2 regions of the Pseudomonas sp. GW823-FHT01D03 genome follow, and region 2 is predicted to be linked to the other one. Evidence: riboswitches for the same ligand, from Rfam matches in the RefSeq annotation. Region 2 holds a riboswitch; the other holds the start of a gene.
What was found. A riboswitch is a leader RNA that binds a small molecule or an ion and turns the genes downstream of it on or off. The one in region 2 is predicted to bind cobalamin.
Positions count from the first base shown of each region.

Region 1: linked by a shared signal. The riboswitch ahead of cobO (cob(I)yrinic acid a,c-diamide adenosyltransferase) and the one ahead of AC1RBR_RS14650 (CbtB domain-containing protein) in region 2 are both predicted to bind cobalamin.

Region 1 is NZ_JBXAKK010000001.1:1,888,256-1,900,287, reverse strand. It holds gene cobC (alpha-ribazole phosphatase family protein) at 1-572, opposite strand, end outside; gene cobT (nicotinate-nucleotide--dimethylbenzimidazole phosphoribosyltransferase) at 569-1,624, opposite strand; gene cobU (bifunctional adenosylcobinamide kinase/adenosylcobinamide-phosphate guanylyltransferase) at 1,621-2,142, opposite strand; gene AC1RBR_RS08460 (cobyric acid synthase) at 2,255-3,706, opposite strand; gene cobD (threonine-phosphate decarboxylase CobD) at 3,703-4,695, opposite strand; gene cbiB (adenosylcobinamide-phosphate synthase CbiB) at 4,688-5,596, opposite strand; gene bluB (5,6-dimethylbenzimidazole synthase) at 5,593-6,243, opposite strand; gene AC1RBR_RS08440 (cobyrinic acid a,c-diamide synthase CobB) at 6,240-7,622, opposite strand; gene cobO (cob(I)yrinic acid a,c-diamide adenosyltransferase) at 7,619-8,230, opposite strand; cobalamin riboswitch at 8,312-8,542, opposite strand; gene AC1RBR_RS08430 (hypothetical protein) at 8,707-9,291, shown strand; gene AC1RBR_RS08425 (PQQ-dependent sugar dehydrogenase) at 9,358-10,671, shown strand; gene AC1RBR_RS08420 (C40 family peptidase) at 10,799-11,335, opposite strand; gene AC1RBR_RS08415 (C40 family peptidase) at 11,555-12,032, opposite strand, start outside.
Region 2 is NZ_JBXAKK010000001.1:3,373,290-3,385,321, reverse strand. It holds gene nfuA (Fe-S biogenesis protein NfuA) at 1-168, shown strand, start outside; gene cobM (precorrin-4 C(11)-methyltransferase) at 342-1,088, opposite strand; gene AC1RBR_RS14660 (cobalamin biosynthesis protein) at 1,171-1,584, opposite strand; gene AC1RBR_RS14655 (CbtA family protein) at 1,581-2,279, opposite strand; gene AC1RBR_RS14650 (CbtB domain-containing protein) at 2,291-2,488, opposite strand; cobalamin riboswitch at 2,611-2,832, opposite strand; cobalamin riboswitch at 3,927-4,139, shown strand; gene cobW (cobalamin biosynthesis protein CobW) at 4,238-5,308, shown strand; gene cobN (cobaltochelatase subunit CobN) at 5,312-9,160, shown strand; gene AC1RBR_RS14635 (magnesium chelatase ATPase subunit I) at 9,304-10,302, shown strand; gene AC1RBR_RS14630 (vWA domain-containing protein) at 10,407-10,961, shown strand; gene AC1RBR_RS14625 (phospholipase D-like domain-containing protein) at 11,134-12,032, shown strand, end outside.

The DNA of each region.
Region 1 (12,032 bases), 1.5 Mb from region 2:
TAACCTTCCTTGAGCACGCCATTGGCTTCGACGCTCAGCGCAAACAGCGAAGCATGCGCGACTTCGACATTGAGCAACTGCTCACGCGGCAAACCACGGGCCTGCGCCAGCAACAGACGCATCACGCCGCCATGACTGATCAGCAGAACGCGCTCACCGGCATGGGCCTGATGCAACCGTGAAACCGCGCCCAGCACACGGGCCGCAAACTCACTGACCGGCTCACCCTGCGGCGGCGTGAACGCATACGGATCGGCCCAGAACAACCCCAGCGCCTCGGCATCGGTTTCCATCAATGCCGCTGCGCTCTGGCCTTCCCAGGCCCCGAAATGCAGTTCTTGCAGATCATTTTCCAGCTGCACCGGCAGATTCAGTTGCTCGCCCAGCTCTGCGGCGAACCGTGCGCAACGCTGCAGCGGCGAACTGATCAGCCGATCCCACGGCCCGCCCGCGACCACGGCGGCACGCATCTGCGCCCAACCTTTTTCGGTGAGCGCATCATCGAGACTGCCGCGCAAACCGCCGCCCAGTTCAGTCTCACCGTGGCGCAGCAGATCCAGACGCAACGTCATGCCGGACGATCCGCCACCGCGGCTTCGGCGAACGTCGCCATCTGCCCGTGCAGGTCGCAGGCCAGACGCAACAGCGGCACGGCCAACGCCGCCCCGCTGCCCTCGCCCAGACGCAAACCGAGTTCCAGCAGCGGTTCGGCATTGAGGGTTTCCAGCACATGGCGATGGCCTGGCTCGGCCCCACGATGACCGAACAGCAGCCACTCGCGGCAGGCCGGATTCAGCCGCACCGCGACCAACGCAGCGACCGTGCAGATAAAGCCGTCGACCAGCACCGCGACGCCTTCCTGCGCACAGGCCAGATACGCGCCGACCAATGCGGCAATTTCAAAACCGCCGAGGTTGAACAGCGTTTGCAGCGCATCGCCACGTTGCGCCGCGTGCAGCGCCAGTGCGCGCTCGATCACTTGCGCTTTATGGCTGACGCCTTCGGCATTCAACCCGGTGCCGGGACCGGTCAGGTGCACCACCGGGCAATCGAGCAAGGCACACGCCAGCGCACTGGCGGCAGTGGTGTTGCCGATGCCCATTTCGCCGCCGATGAACAGCTGTGCGCCGGCCGCTTTGGCGCGCAGCACGCTATCACGACCGGCCTGCAAGGCGAGTTCGCCCTGTACCTGGGTCATCGCCGCGCCCTTGGCGAAATTCGCCGTGCCCGGGCCGATGTTCAGATGGCGCACGCCCGGCAGATTCAACGACGGCGTCACAGTGCCCAGATCAACCACTTCCAGCTGCGCATCGAGCTGCCGCGCCAACACGCTGATTGCCGCACCGCCGCTGACAAAGTTGAGCAGCATCTGCCCGGTGACTTCCTGCGGGAACGCCGAAACGCCTTCCGCGACCACCCCGTGGTCACCGGCAAAAATCGCGATCCAGACCTGCTTAAGGGTCGGCTTGATCTGCCCCTGCAACCCGGCCAGTTGCACCGCCACGCTTTCGAGGCGACCGAGGGAACCGGCCGGTTTGGTCAGTTGCTGTTGGCGCGCCGCCGCCTGTTCAACGATCTCGGCATTCACGGATTGGCACGGGTTCAACCACCACGCTTGAGTCATAACGCAGGTCCTTTCAGGGTCAGGGGCAGGCCGGCGACCGTCAGGACGACTCGCTGACAACGCTCGGCCAGAGCTTGATGCAGCCAACCGGCTTCATCGACGTAGCGGCGAGTCAATTCGCCCAGCGGCACGACACCCATTCCGGTCTCGTTGCTGACAAAAATGATTTCCCCCGGCAATGACGCCAGGCAGTCCAGCAGGGCTTCACGCTCAGCGGGGAGACGCGCGGCGTCATCGAGCATCAGCAGATTGGTCAGCCATAGAGTCAGGCAGTCGACCAGCAGGCAACGCTCGGCACTGGCGTTCTCGCGCAGGACGCGGGCCAGTTCCAGCGGCTCTTCGATCAGCGCCCATTCGGCCGGACGCCGGGCGCGGTGATGGGCGACCCGCTCGTTCATTTCGCCGTCCAGCGGCTGGCTGGTGGCGATGTAAGTGACCGCCAGATGGCTGTCGCTGGCGAGTTTTTCCGCCAGGCGACTTTTGCCGGAGCGGGCGCCGCCGAGGATCAGTTGGAGCATGGTTCATTCCTTCAAATTAGCGGTGTACCGACTTCAGTCATCGCGAGCAGGCTCACTCCTACAGAAGATCGCATTCCCCTGTAGGAGTGAGCCTGCTCGCGATGAATCCACCTCAAATCCCGCAGAGCTGACGCAACAAATCGGTATCCAGATGCTTCTCCACCAGATCCGCCAGCCGCTCGATATCGCGCTCGCGCAAGCCGTGGTAATCCACCTCCTGCACAGCGCTCAACCCGGCCCAGCGCAGCAACGCGGCACTGGCTTGCGGTGATTCAAACAAGCCATGCAGATAAGTGCCGAACACCTGCCCGTCCAGACTCTGCGCGCCGTCGCAACGACCGTCACCCAGATGCACCGCCGCATTCTCCAGCGCCGGCCCCACCGTCACGCCGGCATGGATTTCATAGCCACTGACCTCGGCGTTTTCCAGCGCCAGACGTCCGCGCACATTGCGCAATTGCTTCTCGGCTTCCAGCGTGGTTTCGAATGCCAGCAAACCCAGGCCGGCACTGGAACCAGGCGCGCCTTCGAGGCCCAGCGGATCGTGCACCTGCTCACCGAGCATCTGCAGACCGCCACAGATCCCCAGCAACTTGCCGCCATAACGCAGGTGCCGATTGATCGCCGTGTCCCAGCCATTAGCACGCAAATACGCGAGGTCGCTGCGCACGCTTTTCGAGCCGGGCAGGATGATCAGGTCGGCGGCAGGGATAGCCTGCCCCGGGCCGATGAATTGCAGATCGACCTGCGGATGCAGTCGCAGCGGATCGAAGTCCGTGTGGTTGCTGATGCGCGGTAGCACCGGCACCACCACTTTCAGTACTTGCTCGGCCTTGTCGGTCTGACGTTGATCGATGCCGTCCTCGGCCTCAAGATGCAGATCCATCACATACGGCAACACGCCGACCACCGGTTTGCCGGTGCGCTGTTCCAGCCAGTCGAGGCCCGGTTGCAGCAAGGCGATGTCACCGCGAAAACGGTTGATGATGAAGCCCTTGACCCGTGCCTGTTCGCTCGGCGACAGCAACTCCAGCGTGCCGACCAGATGCGCGAAAACGCCGCCGCGATTGATGTCGGCGATCAGCAGCACCGGGCAATCCACCGCTTCGGCGAAGCCCATGTTGGCGATGTCACCGGCACGCAGGTTGATCTCGGCCGGCGAGCCAGCGCCTTCGACCATGACCAGCGGATACGCCGCGCTGAGTCGCTGGTGCGACGCGAGCACCGCTTGCATGGCGATGGCTTTGTAGTCGTGATACGCCACCGCGTTCATGCTGGTGACCGCGCGGCCATGGATGATCACCTGCGCGCCGGTGTCGCTGTTGGGTTTGAGCAGCACCGGGTTCATGTCGGTGTGTGGTTCGAGATGCGCCGCTTGTGCCTGCACCGCTTGCGCCCGGCCGATCTCGCCGCCGTCGGCGGTCACTGCGCTGTTGAGCGCCATGTTCTGCGGCTTGAACGGCACCACCGCCACGCCCTGACGGGTGGCCCAGCGGCACAGCGCCGTCACCAGCGTGCTTTTACCGGCGTCGGACGTGGTGCCTTGAACCATCAAGGTTGTCATTGGTTTTCCTTGGCGAAAGCTTGCAGCGCTTGTTCGAGACGCGCTTCTTCAGCGGCGTTGGCAGGCAGGCCGAAACGCAAGCTGCTGTTGTGGGTGAAGATGCGCAGGAGGATGCCGCGTCGGGCCATGAATTCGTGCAGCACAGGCGCGCGCTCGGTGATCAGCCACTGGAACAACGCGCAACCACCGTGGGGTTTGAAGCCGTAGCGCTCCAGCAGCAAAGCCAGACGTTCACTGGCTTCATCGCTGCGAATGCGTTGCCGGGTGTGCGCTTCGGTGTCTTGCAGACACGCCTGACCGAGCACCCGCGTCGGCCCGCTGACCACCCAGGGTCCGACCTGCTCCGCGAGCAATCTGAGCAATTTGCGCTCGGCCAGCACAAAGCCCAGACGCACCCCGGCCAGACCGAAAAACTTGCCGAACGAGCGCAACACGATCAGGCCAACTTGATGGGTCTGCGACGCCAGACTCAACTGCGGCGTGTTGTCCATAAACGCTTCATCGACCACCAGCCAACCGCCGCGCTGAGCCAGCCGCGCGTGCCAGTCGAGCAGCCGCGCCGGGGTCAGGCTCAGGCCGGTGGGGTTGTTCGGATTGACCACCACCAGCACGTCGAGGCTGTCGAGGAAGAATTCGACTTCCTGCTCCAGCACTTCGCGCACGATGTAACCGCTGCGGCGCCAGGCTTCGGCGTGCTCGGCATAACACGGCGACAACACGCCGACCTTGCCGGCGCGGCGCAAACGCGGCAGCAACTGAATCGCCATCTGCGAACCGGCCACCGGCAGCACCTGCGAGGCGCCGTAGTAATCGCACGCGGCCTGCTCCAGCCCGTCATCGGTTTCCGGCAAGCGTGCCCAGGCGCGCAGCGGAATCTCCGGGACCGGAAACGGCCACGGCGCAAGGCCGCTGGAGAGGTCCAGCCAGTCAGCCTCGGCAATCCCGTAATCGAGTGCAGCCTTGCGCAGCCGGCCACCGTGCTCAAGCATAGAATTCAGCCCCCACGCAGAGAATCAGCAGCCATAACCATACCCCGCGCTGAACCAATTGCCAGCCGCGATCAATCGAATCGGCATCCGCCGGCGGACCTTCGCCCAGTTGCGGACGCTCATGCAGTTCACCGTGATAGATCGCCGGGCCGCCCAGTTCGACATTCAACGCACCGGCACCGGCCGCCATCACCGGGCCGGCATTCGGGCTGTCCCATTGCGGGCCCTGGCTGCGCCAGCATTTCCAGGCGAGCCGGGTGTTGCCCAGCAGCGCGTAGGTCAGCGCCACCAAACGGGCCGGAATGTAGTTGAGCACGTCGTCGATTTTTGCCGCGCACCAGCCGAATCGCTCAAAGCGTTCGTTGCGGTAACCCCACATCGCGTCGAGCGTATTGCTCAGGCGATAGAGCACCACGCCCGGCGCGCCGGCCACGACAAACCAGAACAGCGCGGCGAACACCGCGTCGCTGCCGTTTTCCAGCACCGATTCGGTGGCGGCACGGGCGACCGCGGTGCTGTCCAGTTCGCTGGTCTGGCGACTGACCAGATAGCCGACGCGTTTGCGCGCCTCTTCCAGATCATCGGCGCGCAAGGCGGCGGCTACCGGCGCGACATGCTCACCGAGGCTGCGCATGCCGAGGGCGCAATACAGCGCAAGAATCTCGACGATCCAGCCCACGTAAGGCGTCCAGGAAAACGCGGTGGCGAGCAAGGTCAGCGGCAGCACCGCGATCACCCACGCGGTGACCCCGTGACTGCGCCAGCCACGCCCGCCCGCATTTAAACGGCACTCGATGCGCCCGGCAAAATTGCCGAACGCTACCAGCGGATGCCAGCGTTTCGGTTCACCCAGCAGCGCATCCAGCGCGACCGCGGCGACACTCAACAACGCCACACTCATTGATTCACTCCCCAAAAATTTTCGTACAGCAACTCATTGAGCGGCCGCGCCTGCGCCCACCCTTCGAGTACCAGCATCGGCGCCGGATAGAATTCCTTGACCGGCCCCAGGCACAACACCGCCAGCGGCTTGGCCCCGGCCGGCAACCGCAGCAGATCGGCCAGTGCCTGCGGTTCGAACAGCGACACCCAGCCCATGCCCAGTCCTTCGGCACGGGAGGCCAGCCACAGATTCTGAATCGCGCAGGACAGCGAGGCCATGTCCATTTCCGGCAGCGTACGACGGCCGAAAATGTGTTTTTCACGATCGTCCATCAGTGCCGCGACCAGCACTTCGGCGCAGTCATTGATGCCTTCGACCTTGAGCTTCATGAACTCGTCACTGCGCTCGCCGAGGGCTTCGGCGGTACGCACGCGCTCTTCTTCGACGAGGTTCTGGATCTGCCCGCGCAAGCCGCGATCGCTGATGCGGATGAAACGCCATGGCTGCATCAGGCCGACGCTGGGCGCCTGATGCGCGGCTTCGAGCAGGCGGCGCAGCAGCTCCGCCTCGACCGTGCCGCCGGTGAAGTGGCGCATGTCGCGGCGTTCGGCGATGGCTTTATAAACCGCTGTGCGCTCGGCTTCAGTGAATGCGTTGTCGGTCATGGCCTCTTCGCGAGCAAGCCCGCTCCCACAGGGGTTAGGTGATCCAATGTGGGAGCGGGCTTGCTCGCGAAAGCGGCCTCAAGATCTGGCACAAACAGTGCCGCGATAGCCGCAGGATTCGACGGAAAGTAGAAATGCACGTACGACGCCGTCATCCGACCTTCCCGATATACCGCCTCGGCTCCGCGTCCGCCATTCGGGCTCAGGCCCCGGGCGATCGGCGTCAACTCAGTGGTGGTCAGGGAATGGTGATAGGTGTGGCCGCGCAACGAACCTTCCGGCAGATCCACCGCTTGCAGTGCCAGTGCCGCCAGACGTTTTTGCATTACCGCCTCACCGCGCAGCAGCCCGACCAGTTCGGCGCGGGTGCCGTCGACATCGGTCAACGCGTCGAGCAGGTAGAGCATGCCGCCGCACTCGGCGAGCAACGGCTTGCCGGCGGCGTGGTGCGCACGGATCGCATCGAGCATCGCGGTGTTTTGCGATAACGCGACATGGTGCAATTCCGGATAACCACCGGGCAGATACAGACTGTCGGCCTCGGGCAATTGCGTATCGCGGATCGGCGAGAAGAAACTCAACTCGGCGCCCATCGCCCGTAGCAGGTCGAGACTGGCGCCGTAGGTGAAGGCAAAGGCCTCATCGCGAGCGACGGCGATGCGCACGCCGTCGAGCAGCGGTTCGGCAGGGATCACTTCAGGTGCGGCAAATTCCACGGCCGGTGGCAGCGCTACCTCGCAACTGCTGGCCAAGGCTTCGGCGGCGGCGTCGAGACGCAGGTCGAGATCATTCAGTTCGCTGGCCTGCACCAGACCGAGGTGCCGGCTCGGCAACTCGATCCCGGTCTCGCGGGACAGCGCGCCGTACCAGCGCAGACCTTCGGTGAGGCTGCCTTCGAGCAACTGTGCATGACGCAAGGTGCCGACACGGTTGGCCAGCACGCCGGCGAATGGCAGGTCCGGCTGATACTTCGCCAAACCCAGTGCCAGGGCGCCAAAGGTCTGGGCCATGGCGGTGCCGTCGATTACGCCGAGCACCGGCACGCCGAAATGCCGCGCCAGATCAGCGCTCGATGGCGTGCCGTCGAACAGGCCCATCACGCCTTCGATCAGGATCAAATCGGCTTCGGCGGCGGCTTCCCACAACAGACGGCGACTTTCCTGCTCGCCGACCATCCACATGTCCAGTTGATACACCGGCGCACCGCTGGCGCGCTCGAGGATCATCGGGTCGAGGAAGTCCGGGCCGCACTTGAACACGCGCACCTTACGCCCCTGGTTGCGATGCAAGCGAGCGAGCGCGGCGGTGACGGTGGTCTTGCCCTGACCGGAGGCCGGCGCGGCAATCAGTACCGCCGGGCAGTGACGTGGTTGATTCAAAGTTCGACGCCTTTCTGCGCTTTGATGCCGGCCTGGAAGGCGTGTTTGAGCATGCCCATTTCGGTGACGGTATCTCCCATCTCGATCATTTCCGGCTTGGCCGCGCGACCGGTGACGATCACGTGCTGCATCGGCGGACGCGCCTGCAAGTCGCTGAGCACCTGATCAAGATCGAGGTAGCCGTGCTTGAGGGCGATGTTCAGTTCGTCCAGCACCACCAGGCCGATCGACGGATCGCGCAGCAGCTCGCGGGACACTGCCCACGCGGCTTCGGCGGCGGCGATGTCACGCTGGCGATCCTGGGTTTCCCAAGTGAAACCCTCGCCCATCACGTGAAAACGCACTTGCTCGGGGAAGCGGCGGAAGAACAGTTCTTCGCCAGTGCTGTTGCGGCCCTTGATGAACTGCACCACGCCACACTGCATGCCGTGGCCCATGGCGCGGGCGAGCATGCCGAACGCCGAGCTGCTTTTGCCTTTGCCATTGCCGGTCAGCACCAGCACCAGGCCGCATTCGTCAGGCGAATTGGCGATGCGTTCGTCGATCACGGCTTTTTTGCGCTGCATACGCGCCAGATGGCGTTCGTCGCGCTCGGGGGAATCGGTCATGGGGGAGCTCTCCGTTGAGGCTGGATAACGGCGGGCAGGCACAAGAATAGACGGCAAAAAGCCTGGCATCGCCCACCGTGATGCCGCTGGATGGATCAGGCCGGTCTCCGGGCTCATGAGCGGCGAATCGCCTGGCTGCGCGCCTTCCCGCTTCTGTCGAGGCAGTGGCTCAAGGCGCAGCTTTTACTCATTTACCGTTGCGGGGGCAGCGCCGGGATCGTGATCGTTCTTCGCCTGAAGACAACCCTCACCGGCTTCCCTGTTTCACTCTGTCGACACAGGTCACAGAGCACCTGAAACAAGCCGCGAAGGTTAGAGGGTTGGGGGTGGAGCGTCAATTAAAGAGGGGGCCGGCGGGCGAATAACTGCCGTCGATCAATTAACTGACGCCAATCTTGTGCCAAACTGAGACAAGTGATATCAAAGAGCCATGCTTTTGTTTGAAAAAGCACACTACAACAATAAGGATGATGACGATGCAAGGCATGATCATCAGCAACCCGCGCCTGGAATTCCTGCGCCCGATGCTTGAACGCTGGTTTGACTGTATCGACCGCTACAACGCCATTCGCGGCGACAACGACACCCCTTACTGGCATGACGAGAAAGCCAATCTCGGATTGCTCTCCGCTGCGGCATGGATGGCCGAACTGGTAACCCTTTGCGACACCCCCACCCGTAAACAGAATGAGGAAGGCGAACGCAATGCCCGCGCCGACCTGTTCATCGCCGGCGCCGAAGACCGCGCCTACCTCCAGGCCACCCAGCGCTGGCCACGGGTCAACAACCTCAATCTGACCCAGGCCCTGCTGGACATCACCAGCGATGCCAAACGCATCAGCTTCGCCAGCGATCTCAAACTCGGCTGCCTGTTCGTCGCCCCGCAAAAGGCCCAGCACAGCGCCAGCCCCGAAGAACTGCAGGACATGGTCGACGACCTGCAAAAGGAACACTGCTGCGCGGTGGCCTGGTATTTCCCCTACGCCTACCGCAAGTTGCGCAGCGAAGCGGGCAACTATCACCCGGGCGTCGCCGTGCTGTTCAAAGAGGCCCGCGGTTGAGCGGTTGAACCATCGGGTGCGCAAGCTCCTCTATGATTAGGCAAGCATTCATAGGGAAGATCAGTAATGCGCAAAACCCAACTCGCTCTCGTCATCGCCCTCGCCGGAGGGCTCGCCGCCTGCGGTGAATCCTCCAGCCTGCAAGTTTCTGACGGCACCGGCCCGTCACCGAAACTGCCTGAACCGAACAAAACCCTGATCCCGACGGTGAACATCGCCCCGGCGGTCGGCTGGCCTGCGGGCGGCAAACCGACTGCTGCGGCCGGCACGCAAGTCGCGGCATTCGCCGAAGGCCTCGATCACCCGCGCTGGCTCTACGTACTGCCCAACGGTGATGTGCTGGTGGCGGAAACCAACGCCCCGCCCAAACCGGATGACAGCAGTGGTGTTCGCGGCTGGGTGATGAAGAAAGTCATGGGCAAGGCCGGCGCTGGTGTGCCGAGCCCGAATCGCATCACCCTGCTGCGCGATGCCGACCACGACGGCGTGGCCGAGACCCGCACGGTGTTTCTGCAGAATCTCAACTCGCCGTTTGGCATGACCCTGGTCGGCAACGATTTGTACGTCGCCGACACCGATCGCCTGCTGCGCTTCCACTACGAGCAAGGCGCGACCGAGATCAAGACGCAGCCGATCAAAGTCACCGACCTGCCGGGCGGCACCCTGAACCATCACTGGACCAAGAACGTCATCGCCAGCAAGGACGGCAACAAGCTGTACGTCACCGTCGGCTCGAACAGCAACGTCGGCGAGAATGGTCTGGATAAAGAAGAAGGACGTGCGGCGATCTGGGAAGTGGATCGCGCCACCGGCAACCACCGGATCTTCGCCTCAGGCATTCGCAACCCCAACGGCCTGGCGTGGGAACCCACCACAGGCGCGCTGTGGACAGCAGTCAACGAACGTGACGAGATCGGCAGCGACCTGGTGCCGGACTACATCACCTCGGTCAAGGACGGTGGCTTCTATGGCTGGCCATTCAGCTACTACGGTCAGCACGTGGATGTGCGGGTGAAGCCGCAGAATCTGGATCTGGTGGCCAAAGCTATCGCCCCGGACTACGCCGTCGGCCCGCATACCGCGTCGCTGGGCCTGACTTTCGCTGAAGGCAACAGCCTGCCGGCGCAGTTCAAGGAGGGCGCGTTCATCGGCCAGCACGGCTCGTGGAACCGCAAACCGCACAGTGGCTATAAAGTGATTTTCGTACCATTCGCCGCCGGCAAGCCGAACGGAGCACCGGTGGATGTGCTGACCGGTTTCCTCGACAAGGACGAAAACGCACTTGGCCGCCCGGTGGGCGTGGTGATCGACCAGCAAGGTGGTTTGCTGGTGGCAGATGATGTGGGGAACAAGGTTTGGCGAGTGTCGTCCGCCAAATAATCTGACACACCCTAAAACAACTGTGGGAGCGGGCTTGCTCGCGAAAGCGTCAAGTCATTCAACATCGTAGTTGAATGACACAGCGCATTCGCGAGCAAGCCCGCTCCCACATTTAAATCTTCAGCGGTTACGGGTTATGCGCCAGATGCTCCGGCTGCAACACCCGCTTGGCACTCAGATACGCCTTCTGCCAGTACGCCTTCGACAGGCTGTCCAGCTTCACCGTGCCGCCGGTTGCCGGCGCATGCACGAAGCGCCCTTCCCCAACGTAAATCCCCGCATGGCTGACCTGCGAGCCGCCATTGGTAGCGAAGAAGATCAGGTCGCCGGTCTGCAAACCCTCTTTGCCGACATTCGGCGCCTGCATCACGATCATCTCGCGCGTCGAACGCGGCAAGCTGATGCCGGCCGCATCGCGGTAGACGAAACCGATCAGACCACTGCAATCGAACCCGGAGTCCGGTGTGTTGCCGCCCCAACGATAAGGTGTGCCGACCAGGCCCAGCGCGCGAAACAGCACGTCTTCAGCAGCCGGCGAAAAAGCTTGGGAAGGCCCGAACACCACCGGAGCGCGTACGACGGGCGCAGGCGGCGGAGTGCGGCTGGCGCAGGCGCTGAGCAGCGCTGCGAAGAAGATCAACGTGAGGCGGGCCGACATCGTCATAAGCAGAACATCCTGATCTGGCTGCGGCTTTCTCTGCCGAATGGACAGAAACAAAACCGCCTGCGCAGCACGCAGGCGGTTTGCCATCAATATAGATACAGGATTCTAGCGGCTACGCGGCAAACTTCAAGTAAGACTTTAACTTCACCTTGTAAAGTCTAGGTCTACTTCCCTGCCGGAACCGTTTTTGTCGCCACGAACGTGGCGACAACGGGGGAATTACTTGCGAGCAGTGACCACGGTCGGTGCCATCGCGAGGGCGCGCTTGGCTTCGATGAAGGTCTTGCTCCAGTAGCTGTCACCCAGGCTGTCGATGCGAACACCGCCGCTGCGACGACTGCTGGAATGGATAAACTGGTTGTCACCCAGGTAGATCCCGGCGTGACTTACACGACCGCGACGACCATTGGTGGCGAAGAACAGCAGATCGCCCGGCTCAAGGTTGCCGCGCGAGACCAGAGGAGCATCGACGTTGATCATTTCGCGGGTGGAGCGCGGCAGATTCATGCCGGCTTCTTCGCGGAACAGATAACCGATGAAACCGCTGCAGTCGAAACCGGCTTCAGAGGTACCGCCGAAACGGTAACGGGTACCGATCAGGGACATGCCGCGTTCGAGGATGCTGTCGGCCAGAACCGGGAGCTCGTACGGCTTCTTGTTGAAGTCCGAGAGTTCTTTTTCGGTGTCCAGCTCTTCC
Region 2 (12,032 bases):
GAGGACGGCATCGCCGTGTTGCAGTTCGGTGGTGGTTGCCAAGGCTGCGGCCAGGCCGATGTGACCCTGAAGGAAGGCATCGAGCGCACCTTGCTCGAACGTATTCCAGAGCTCAAAGGTGTGCGCGACGTGACCGACCACACGCAGAAAGAAAATGCCTACTACTGAGTAAGGTGTTCACTGCGAACATAAAAAAACGGTGCTGTGGCGAGGGAGCTTGCTCCCGCTTGACTGCAAAGCAGTCACAATCCGGATAATGCATTTACCCGTGATGAATGGATTGGCTGATTTTGGGATCGCTCCGCGATCCGGCGGGAGCAAGCTCCCTCGCCACAATTGCTTCAGGGTCTGTAGAGGTGCGCATGCCCCGCGCGATACAGCGACGACTCGCTAAACACCTCACTGCCCAACACCCGTCCCACCAGAATCAACGCCGTACGCCGAAACCCTTTGGCCGCTACCTTCTCGGCAATATCCTCCAGCGTCCCCACTACCCAGTCCTGATCCGGCCATGTCGCCCGGTGAATCACCGCAATCGGGCAATCCGCGCCGTAATGCGGCAGCAGTTCGGCGATGATTTTCTGCAAATGATTGACCCCCAGATGAATCGCCATGGTCGCGCCATGCTGCGCCAGACTGCTCAGTTCCTCACCCGCCGGCATCGCGGTCTTGTCCGCATAACGGGTCAGAATCACGCTTTGCGACACGTCCGGTAGTGTCAGTTCCGCGCCAAGCAACGCCGCACACGCTGCGGTCGCGGTCACGCCGGGAATGATCTCAAACGGAATATTCAGCTCACGCAGATAACGAATCTGCTCGCCAATCGCGCCATACAGGCTCGGATCACCCGAATGCACCCGCGCCACGTCCTGGCCATTGGCATGGGCGGTTGTGATCAATTCAATGATCTGCTCCAGATGCAGTTCGGCGCTGTTGACCACGGTTTCGGCCTGATGCCCCTCCAGCACCGCGGCCGGCACCAGCGAGCCTGCGTAGATGATCACCGGGCAGCTGCGGATCAACCGCTGGCCTTTGACGGTGATCAGTTCCGGGTCGCCTGGGCCGGCGCCGATGAAGTAGACGGTCATGAAGAAATCCTGTGAAAAACGGGGCAGGGCAACACTTCAGATGAAGATTGCTCATGATCAAACAGGGGGGATTATCGGGATTTTACGCAGCGCCGGCCAATGCCAGTGTCGCCTGAGCGTATTTCTGCCGGGAAATCAGTAGTTTTGCCGGTGCCTGAATCAACTGCTCGGCAAGGGCCAGCGCGGCACTCTCCGCCACGCCGTAGCAACCGGTGCGCTCATAGGCGATTTGGGAGTGATGGCTGAGTCGCTGCTGGTAACTGGCCAATTCATCGCTGCTGAAATACAACAGCGGCAACGCCAACTGGCTGGCCAGTTCCTGCAAACCGGGTTCATCGCGTTTGAGATCGATGCTGGCCAGGGCCTTGACCGCTTCCAGCTCGATGCGATGCGCCTGCAACGCCTGATCGAGTAACGCGCGCAGCGTGCTGACCGGGCAGCCGCGCTGGCAGCCCAGGCCGACCACAAAGGTCGGCGCTGCGCGGTCATCGGTCATGCGTGGTATTGACCATCGCTTTTGCGGCGGAACAACCAGGCGCTGATCAGGCCCAGGGCCAGCCAGAACGCCACGTTGGTCAACTGCGAAGCGATTTTGAACTGGGCTTCCAGCGCCTCCGGGGCGAGCATCGAATGCACTTCCGGTTGCGGTGCGCCGATCACGTGCGGCACGGCGAGGATCGCCACGCCGAGCAGCTTCATCAACCAGTGGCGGCTGAACACAATCAACGCCAGGCCAACAGCGGTGGAAGCGGCGGTGCCGATCCACCAGGTTTGCCGCGACGCCAGATCGGCTGCAGCGGTGCCCGGCAGTTCAGGCGGCAGGCCCAGGGTCGGTGCGAGCACGAAGGTCGCGTAACCGGCCAGGCCCCAGAGCAGGCCTTGCGAGGTTTTGGTCGGTGCACGCAGGGTGTACAGGCCGGCGAGCATCAGGGCGAACCCGACTGCCACCACCAGATTGCCGCCGGTGGTCGAGACCACACGTTGCCAGCCATCTTCTGGCTCCCAGGCTTCGGCGTCATGGGTGTGAGCGGCGGTGCCGGCGGCGTGTTCGTGAACGGCCACAGGTTCGGATTTCTCGAAGGTTTCGGCCTGCAGAATCAGCGGCGAGACCCAGAAGCTTTGCAGCAAGGTCAGCAGCAGGGCGGCCAGCAGGCCGGTGAAACCTGCGGTTTGCGCGATACGCTTGATCATGTCGGCAGGTCTCAGTGGCACGGAAACGCGGCGCTGTGGCGGGTATCGTGAGCGGCGTTGTGCACCGCTTCGATGTGCGAGAAACCGGCGAAGTAAACGAGGCCGGCACCCAGGATCGACGCGAAAATCGCGGCGGTCAGGCGTTGGCTCAATGTGCTGGTGCTGGAGATTTTATCGGTGTTGCTGCCGGTGCTGCTGATGATCGACATGGCGCTTCCCTCTGGAGTGTCAGCGGGTCAACAGAGCGCATGAAAACCCCTGCGAGTCGGGCACGCAGAGGTTCGAACAGCGCCCGCCCACCGCGGGTTTGTTATGTTCAGCGACGCAAACTGCGCACTGTGTGTTGCGGGCCGGTCTCCGGGCTCACGAGGGGTTGGCGTCTGGCCGACCTGCAAGCATCACCTTCCCATGCCGTAATGGCACAGTGGATTTGACGCTTCGCTCGCTTACCGTTGCGGGGGCAGCACCGGACTGACATGGCTTTGAGTAAAGCACATGATTCACCGGTTTCCCGTTTCACCCTGTGAAGGGCACCCGTAACAAGTTGTGTAGGAGAGCATGAGGGGAGGATTTGAGTCAATTGGGATTGGGGGCATATCCGTTGCTGCGGTAATGGCCTCTTAGGGTTCCGCCCTTACGGCGGGTCACTTTTGGCAAACGCCCCAAAAGTAACCAAAAGGTCTTTGCCCTGACGTTCGGCCCTCGCCTAGGCTCGGGTTCCTTCGCTGCGGGATTCATCCGGGGGGCAGCGCCTACGGTTTGCTTCGCTGCACCTCCTCTCGCTGTGTTTGGCTGCGCCAAACGGTCGCTGCGCTCCCACCCCCGGATAAATCCCTCCACTCAGCCTGCCGACGGGCCTTCAGATCAAAAGCTTTACTCGAGCTAACGCTCATCGTGTTGAGTGGGGCGGCTTCGCCGCATGGGGTGCACGCTTTCAGCCTGCTGGCGATGGCGGCCTGCGAGCCGACCAATTTCCAACTGAACACGCCCATTCCAACTGTGGGAGCGGGCTTGCTCGCGAAGGCGGCCTGCCAGCCAACCAAACTCCAACTGAACACACCCAATCCCATGTAGGAGCTGCCGAAGGCTGCGATCTTTTGACCTGCTTTGGCTCTGGCTTTTGATGTGGCTTTTGATTTTTTGCCCCTTCGGCAGGCCGAGCGAAGGTGTCCATCAGGGGCAGGCGCGCAGCGCCATGCGGCGAAGCCGCATACATCGAGAGGAGGTGCAGCGAAGCAAACCGTAGGCGATGCCCCCTGATGGACACCGTAGCGAGGGAACACTGAGCCTCAGCGAAGTGCCGTACGCCGGGGCAAAGCCTTTTGGGTTACCTTTTCGGCGTTTGGAAAAGGTGACTCGCTGTAAGAGCGAAACCGCCAGCGGCGACACCCGCAGAAACGGATATGCCCCCAATCCAAAAAAACCAAACCCCTTAACCCGAAGTCTGGCAAAAGTGACCCGCCGCAACGGCGAAACCGCCAGCGGCGACACCCGCAGAAACGGATATGCCCCCAATCCAAAAAAACCAAACCCCGTAACCCGAAGTCTGGCAAAAGTGACCCGCCGCAATGGCGAAACCGTAATCAGCAACCCCCGCAGCAACGGATATGCCCCCAATCCAACCATTGACCGGTCACCAACCGATGCGTAGCCTTGCGCTTTCGAGGTTCTTCGGCCCACGCCGAAGCTAAGAAGGGAACGCGGTCAAAGCCGCGGCTGCCCCCGCAACTGTGAACGGTGAAGTTCGTTGCCACGCCACTGCCAGCTCAATCCACTGAGCCCGCGGGAAGGCGCAACGAACGCCAGGCGCAAGGCCTGAACACCGTCAGCCAGGAGACCTGCCTCGTGACAGATTTCTCACTACAACCGGGCGGGGTGATCCGGTGGCGAATTCTTCCGCGCGCACGCTCGCAGCGGATCTCGTCCCGCATGCCCGCCACCTTGCCAAAGGGCATCCGATGAAAACACTGGCCAAACTCCCCGTCACCATCGTCACCGGTTTCCTCGGCTCGGGCAAAACCACCTTGCTGCGGCACATGCTCGACAACGCTCAGGGCCGTCGCATCGCGGTGATCGTCAACGAGTTCGGCGAGCTGGGCATCGACGGTGAAATCCTCAAGCAATGCACCATCGGCTGCACCGAAGAAGAAGCCACCGGCCGCGTCTACGAACTGGCCAACGGCTGCCTGTGCTGCACGGTGCAGGAAGAGTTCTTCCCGGTGATGCGTGAACTGGTCGCCCGTCGCGGCGATCTCGATCACATCCTGATCGAGACCTCCGGTCTGGCTCTGCCAAAACCATTGGTGCAAGCCTTCCAGTGGCCGGAAATCCGCAGCGCCTGCACCGTGGATGCGGTGATCACCGTGGTCGACAGCCCGGCCGTGGCCGCTGGCACCTTCGCTGCGTTCCCGGATCAGGTCGATGCCCAGCGCAAACTCGATCCGAATCTGGATCACGAATCGCCGCTGCACGAACTGTTCGCCGATCAACTGGCCAGCGCCGATCTGGTGATCCTCAACAAGGCCGACCAGACCAGCGCCGAAGATCTGGCTCGCGTGCGAGCTGAAGTCGCCGAAGAACTGCCGCCGGCAGTAAAAATCATCGAAGCCAGCAACGGTCGCCTGCCGCTGGACGTGTTGATTGGTCTGGGCGCCGGATCCGAAGAACATATCGACAGCCGGCACAGCCATCACGATCACCACCATGACGGTGATGACGACCACGATGACCACGATCACGACGCCTTCGATTCGATCTCGATCGAACTGCCGCAAGCCGACGAAAGCCTGCTGCTCGACGCGCTGACGCAACTGGTTGTGCAGCACGGCATCCTGCGCGTGAAGGGCTTCGCGGCGATTCCGAACAAGCCGATGCGCCTGTTGATTCAGGGCGTGGGCACGCGTTTCGACAAGCACTTCGACCGCCAGTGGGGCGCTGACGAAGCGCGCGTCACCCGTCTGGTGCTGATCGGTCAGGAACTCGACGCCGCGCAACTCGAAGCGCAACTGCGCGCCGCGCTCAGCGTTTAAGCCATGCACCTGCTCAGGACCCAGCCCGGCGGTTTTGTGTCGGATGACAACATCGCCGACCTTGGACAAACCCCCGCCGAGCTGGTGATCCTGTGCAGCGGCGACTCCAGCCTGGCGCTGCTCGCCGAAGCTGCGCAGCAGTTGCCCGAGGATTATCCGAGCCTGCGTCTGGCCAATCCGATGCAGGTGCAGAATCATGCTTCGGTCGATTTGTATGTCGATGAAGTGCTGCGTCACGCCAAGGTCATTCTGATTTCGTTGCACGGCGGCATTGCCTATTGGCGTTATGGCGTCGAGCGTCTGGTGGAGTTGGCCGAGCGCGGGGTGCAGGTGATTCTGGTGCCGGGCGATGATCGTCCCGATCCGGAACTCAGCGACCTGAGCACTGTGCCCACCGAAGATCGCGACCGCCTCTGGCAGTTCCTGCGTCAGGGCGGCATGGGCAATGCGCTGGATTTCTTTCATTGTCTGGCCAACCGCTGGCTGGCGCGCGACTACGCCTGGGGCGAACCGCAAGCGCTGCCGCGTACGGCGATTTACCACCCACAGAAAAACACCGCCGCACTGAGCGACTGGCAAGCCGAATGGCTGCTCGGTCAACCGGTCGCGGCGGTGTTGTTTTATCGCTCGCATTTGCAGGCGGCCAACACCGCGTTCATCGATGTGTTCTGCCAGCGCTTGCAGGCGGCAGGGCTCAATCCGTTGCCGATTGCCGTCGCCAGCCTGAAAGAATCCGGCTGCCTCAGTGTGGTCGAGGACTGGCTGGACGAGGTCGAGGCAGCGGTGATTCTCAACACCACCGGGTTCGCGCAATCCAGCCCGGAAGCGCCGCATCTGCGCCCGTTCCGGCGCAATATTCCGGTGATTCAGGCGATCTGCGCCCAGGACAACGAACCCGGTTGGCGCGCCAGCGAGCAGGGCCTTGGCCCGCGAGATCTGGCGATGCACATCGCTTTGCCGGAACTCGACGGGCGCATCATCAGCCGGCCGATCAGCTTCAAGGATCTGGCCTGGCGCAGCGAGCGCAGCCAGTCCGACGTGGTCTGCTACCGGGCGCAACCCGAGCGCATGGATTTTGTCGCCGAGCTGGCCCGGCGCTGGAGCGATCTGGCGCGGCTGCCGAACGCGGAAAAACGCGTCGCGCTGATTCTCGCCAACTACCCGACCCGCGATGGTCGTATCGGCAATGGCGTCGGTCTCGATACGCCGGCGGCGGCGTTGAATATCCTGCGCGCGTTGCAGACCGAGGGCTTGCCGTTGACTGCTGAGTTGCCGGACAGCGGCACTGAGCTGATCCAGCAATTGCTCGGCGGCGTCAGCAACGACCTCGACAGCATCGACCTGCGTCCGTGCCAGCAAAGCCTGGCGATGGATGCCTATCTGGCGATGTTCAATGCGCTGCCGCAGGCCAATCGCGCGGCAGTGCTGGAACGCTGGGGCGCGCCGCAAAACGATCCGATGTGCCGCGACGGGCGGATGATGATCGCCGGGCTGCGCTTTGGCCTGACCTTCGTCGGCATTCAACCGGCGCGCGGTTATCAGGTCGATCCGAGTGCGGTGTACCACGACCCGGATCTGGTGCCGCCGCACGGCTATCTGGCGTTCTATTTCTGGCTGCGCAACACCTACGGTGCCCACGCGGTGATTCACGTCGGCAAGCACGGCAACCTCGAATGGCTGCCGGGTAAGGGCGTGGGGCTTTCGGAGAATTGCTGGCCGGACGCATTGCTCGGGCCGCTGCCGAACATCTATCCGTTTATCGTCAACGACCCGGGCGAGGGCGCCCAGGCCAAACGGCGCACGCAAGCGGTGATCATCGACCACCTGATGCCGCCGCTGACCCGCGCCGAAACCTACGGGCCGCTGCGCAATCTGGAACTGTTGGCCGACGAATATTACGAGGCTCAGTTGCTCGATCCGCGTCGTGCGCGAGAGCTGCAGCGTGACATTCTGCAACTGGTGCGCGAGACGCAGATCGACCGCGAACTGCAACTCGACGCCGGTCTGGACAGCGACGCCGATGCCGCGATCTGGCTGCCGCGTCTGGACACCTATCTGTGTGACCTGAAGGAATCGCAGATCCGCGATGGCCTGCACATCTTTGGCGAGTCGCCGACCGGACGTTTGCGCATCGACACGCTACTGGCCTTGCTGCGTATCCCGCGTGGCGACGGCAAGGGCGCGCAGTCGAGTCTGCTGCGGGCGTTGGCCAAGGCCTTCGAGCTGGGGTTTGATCCGTTGGATTGCGCACTTGCCGACCCGTGGAACGGCCCGCGCCCGCCGGAGCTGCAAAGCGTCAGCGACGAAGTCTGGCGCACTGCCGGCGATACCCGCGAACGCCTCGAACTGTTCGCCACCCACCTGATCTCCGAAACATTGCACGCCCCTTGTAGGAGTGAGCCTGCTCGCGATAGCGGTGTGTCATTCAACACTGAATTGCCTGACCTGACGCCATCGCGAGCAGGCTCACTCCTACAGGAACCGAGGGGGGCTGAAGTCAGTGCAATCATTGAAAATCTGTGCGAAGTCGTCGCCCCACGCCTCGACGCCTGCGGCCCCGCTGAAATGCGTGGCCTGCTCGACGCCCTGAACGGCCGCTTCGTCCCCGCCGGCCCAAGCGGCGCGCCCAGCCGTGGTCGTCTCGACGTGCTGCCCACCGGGCGCAATTTCTACTCGGTGGACGTGCGTAACCTGCCGACCACCACCGCGTGGCGCATCGGTTTCCAGTCCGCCACGCTGATTCTCGAACGGCACCTTCAGGATCACGGCGATCACCTGCGCCAGCTCGGCCTCTCGGTGTGGGGCACCGCGACCATGCGCACCGGCGGTGATGACATCGCCCAGGCCATGGCGTTGATGGGCGTGCGTCCTGTATGGGCCACCGGCAGTCAGCGCGTTGATGACTTCGAGATTCTGCCGCTGAGCCTGCTCGACCGACCACGGGTCGATGTCACGCTGCGGGTCTCGGGCTTCTTCCGCGATGCCTTTGCCAACCTGATTCGCTTGTTCGACGCGGCCGTGCAAGCGGTGGCGGCGCTGGACGAACCGGATGACCTCAATCCGCTGGCCGCGAAAGTGCGTGCCGAGCGCGAGGCGCTTTTGCAATCGGGGCTGGATGCCGACGCGGCGCGGCGCCAGGCCGGCTGGCGGATCTTCGGTGCCAAACCCGGTGCTTACGGCGCGGGTGTGCAGGGCGCCATCGATGGGCGTCTGTGGCAGAGCCGCGAAGATCTGGCCGAGGTCTACCTGAACTGGGGTGCCTACGCTTACGGCGGTTCTGACGAAGGCACCGCCGCCCGCGAGCAGTTCGTTCAGCGCCTGAGCCAGGTGCAGGCGGTGTTGCAGAATCAGGACAACCGCGAGCACGACCTGCTCGATTCCAACGACTATTACCAGTTCCAGGGCGGCATGCTCGCGGCGGTGGAAACCCTGCGTGGCGAAGCGGCGGCGAGTTATCACGGCGATCACAGCCAGCCGGATCTGCCGAAAATCCGCACCCTGAAAGAAGAGCTCAATCGGGTGATCCGCTCGCGGGCGGCCAATCCGAAATGGATCGACGGGGTCAAACGGCACGGCTATAAAGGCGCCTTCGAACTGGCGGCGACAGTCGATAACCTGTTCGCTTTCGACGCCACCACGCAACTGATCGATGATCATCAGTACGCGTTGCTGGCGGACGCCTATCTGCTTGATCCGGCGACCCGCGATTTTGTTCGTGAACACAATCCGCACGCGCTGCGCGACATGACCGAGCGCATGCTCGAAGCGCAGCAGCGCGGGATGTGGCAGGAACCCGGGGCCTATAAAGAGGCCCTGGAAAACCTGCTGTTGGATATAGAAGAAGACACCTGACACACCACAACATTTTGTAGGAGTGAGCCTGCTCGCGATAGCGGTGTATCAGCCAACCTATTTGTCGCTGACCCACCGCTATCGCGAGCAGGCTCACTCCTACATTGAAATGAATTCACACCGACCATGACCGAGTATTGAAGATGACCGACACCCCGCATTTCCCGCTCTCCGCCGTGGTCGGCGCCGATGACCTGAAACTCGCCCTGTGCCTCACCGCCATCGACCCGAAAATCGGTGGCGTGTTGATCGAAGGCCCACGCGGCATGGCCAAATCTACCCTGGCCCGTGGCTTGGCCGATCTGCTCGCCAGCGGTCAGTTCGTCACGCTGCCGCTGGGCGCCACCGAAGAACGTCTGGTCGGCACCCTCGATCTCGACGCGGCACTGAGTGAAGGGCGGGCGCAGTTTTCTCCCGGTGTTTTGGCCAAGGCCGACGGCGGTGTGCTCTACGTCGATGAAGTGAACCTGCTGCCCGATCATCTGGTGGACCTGCTGCTCGATGTGGCAGCCAGCGGCACCAACCTGATCGAGCGCGACGGCATCTCCCATCGGCATTCGGCGCGATTTGTCTTGATTGGCACGATGAACCCGGAAGAGGGCGAACTGCGTCCGCAACTGCTTGACCGGTTCGGTCTGAACGTCGCCCTCAGCGGCAACACCGCGCCATCCGAGCGCGGGCAGATCATCCGCCGCCGACTGGATTTCGACAGCGGTCCCCAGGCGTTCTGCGCGCAGTGGGAAGCACAGCAACAGGCGCTGCGCGAACGCTGCGAGCAGGCGCGCATCCTGTTAGCGAGCATTGCGCTGGATGACGACGCGTTGGCGAGCATCACCGAGCGTTGCTTTGCGGCGGGTGTCGATGGCTTGCGTGCCGATCTGGTCTGGCTGCGTGCGGCCCGTGCGCACGCGGCATGGCGCGGCGCGGCAGCGATTGCCGAGCAGGATATCGACGCGGTCGCGGAATTCGCCCTGCGTCATCGCCGTAGAGAGTCCTCTTCTTCCAGTCCGCAGCCACCCGCGCAGAATTCGGCCAATACGCAAGCCGACTCAAGCGAGGGCCAGGGGCAGTGGGGTGATATGCCCGCCCCGGCACTGGCCACCGGTGCCCGTCGCGAAGTTCCGAGCTGGCCAAAAAAGTAACCGGCATTCGTCCCCGATCCGACGCGGGGGCGAATGCCAGACCCCGCGCCGGACGTCTCGACCACGGACGCCAGGGCCAGCGCCACGCTGTGCGCAGCGGTCTGGTGAACTGGCCGGGCACGCTGCTCAACGGTCGGCCGCAGACTCGCGAAGATCTGCAGTTCCAGTTGCGCACTCGTACTCCCCATGAATTGTGGCTGGTGATCGTCGATGCCTCGGCTTCGACGCGTCGGCATCAGGCGCTGAGCGATGCCAAGGGCTTGCTCGCGCAATTGTTCGATGATGCTTATCGGCAACGGGCGCGACTGGCCCTGCTGACCGCCAGCGGCAGCGCGCCGAAATGGCAGGTGCAGGGGTTGAAGGCGTCGAGTGGCTTGCGCACCTGGCTGGAGGCACTAGGGGCGGGCGGTGGAACGCCGCTAGTGGCAGCTTTGACGCAGGCACAGCAATGGCTGACCCAACGACAAAAGCGCTTCCCGGCCGAGCAGCAGCGCGTGCTGGTGGTGACGGATGGGCGTTTGAAAGCCTTGCCGTCGATACCGCCGCTGGAGTGTCCGGGATTGTTGATCGACATTGAGCGCGGGCCGATCCGCCTGGCACGGGCGCGGGAATTAGCGACGGCGCTGAATGCGGAATATCGGCATATCGATGATGTGTGAAGTCTGAGCGGGCCTCTTCGCGAGCAGTCTCGCTCTCACAAGGAATGTGAACGCTGCTTTACCTGTGGGAGCGGGCTTGCTCGCGAAGAGGTCACCTCGGTTCAAACGGATATCATCCAAACTTGCAGCGCTGCTCTATGCTCCACCCCAGCCCAATCACAAGGAGTGAACCATGCGGGTATTGGTCGCCAATCCTCAGGACGATTTCCGCGTCAAAGCCTACGCCGGCACCAATGGCGTGCTGCTGGCCATGGATCTGGCTGAGCCGCGGCGTAAAGGCTTGCTCGGGTTTGCCATCGAAAAGCAGCAGGGCGACAAACCGTGGTTGTTTCTGTTCAACAGCCTGACGTTTCCCGGCAAGGCACACACGTTCCTCCAGTATCACGCCACGCCCAGCGATAAAGCGCCGCTGCAGAAATTTCGCTGGGCCGATTACGCGGTCAATCCGGGCACGACGATGCACTATCGCGTGCATCTGGCCTACGGCACGGCAGACGCGCCACAACTTGGCGAATCACTGGAGCTGAGCATCACCAGTGACGACGGTCATCCGGCCAACCAGAGCGTGATCTTCAACCGTGCCGTGGCCGCCAGTCAGGCCTTCCAGCGCAAATTTCCCGACCTCGACGCGCAGATCAGCGCCAACAAAAATCTGCCCATCGAAGCCTGGCCCGACGCGGCGCGCCTGTGGCTGGAGAACGGACTGCTGGAGCGATTGCTGGGTTTTATCGAACGTGCGGTGGACGCGCAGTGGGCGCTGGACATTGCGATCTACGAGTATCAGTTGCAGGCGATTGTCGATGCAGTGAACGCTGCGTTCGCCCGTGGGGTTCAGGTGCGCGTGCTGTATCACGCCCAGCCTGATGACCCTGGCACAACCTTCAACGAAGCGAACCTTGCCAGGTTGCCTGAGGCGAACAAACGTGGCCGGGTCACTCACAATATTTTCCACAACAAATTCATCGTCCTCAGCCGTGTCGATGGCGCGGGTCAGCGTCAACCGCAGGCCGTGCTGTGCGGCAGCACCAATTTCACCGCCAATGGTGTTTATCGCCAGGCCAATGTGGTGCA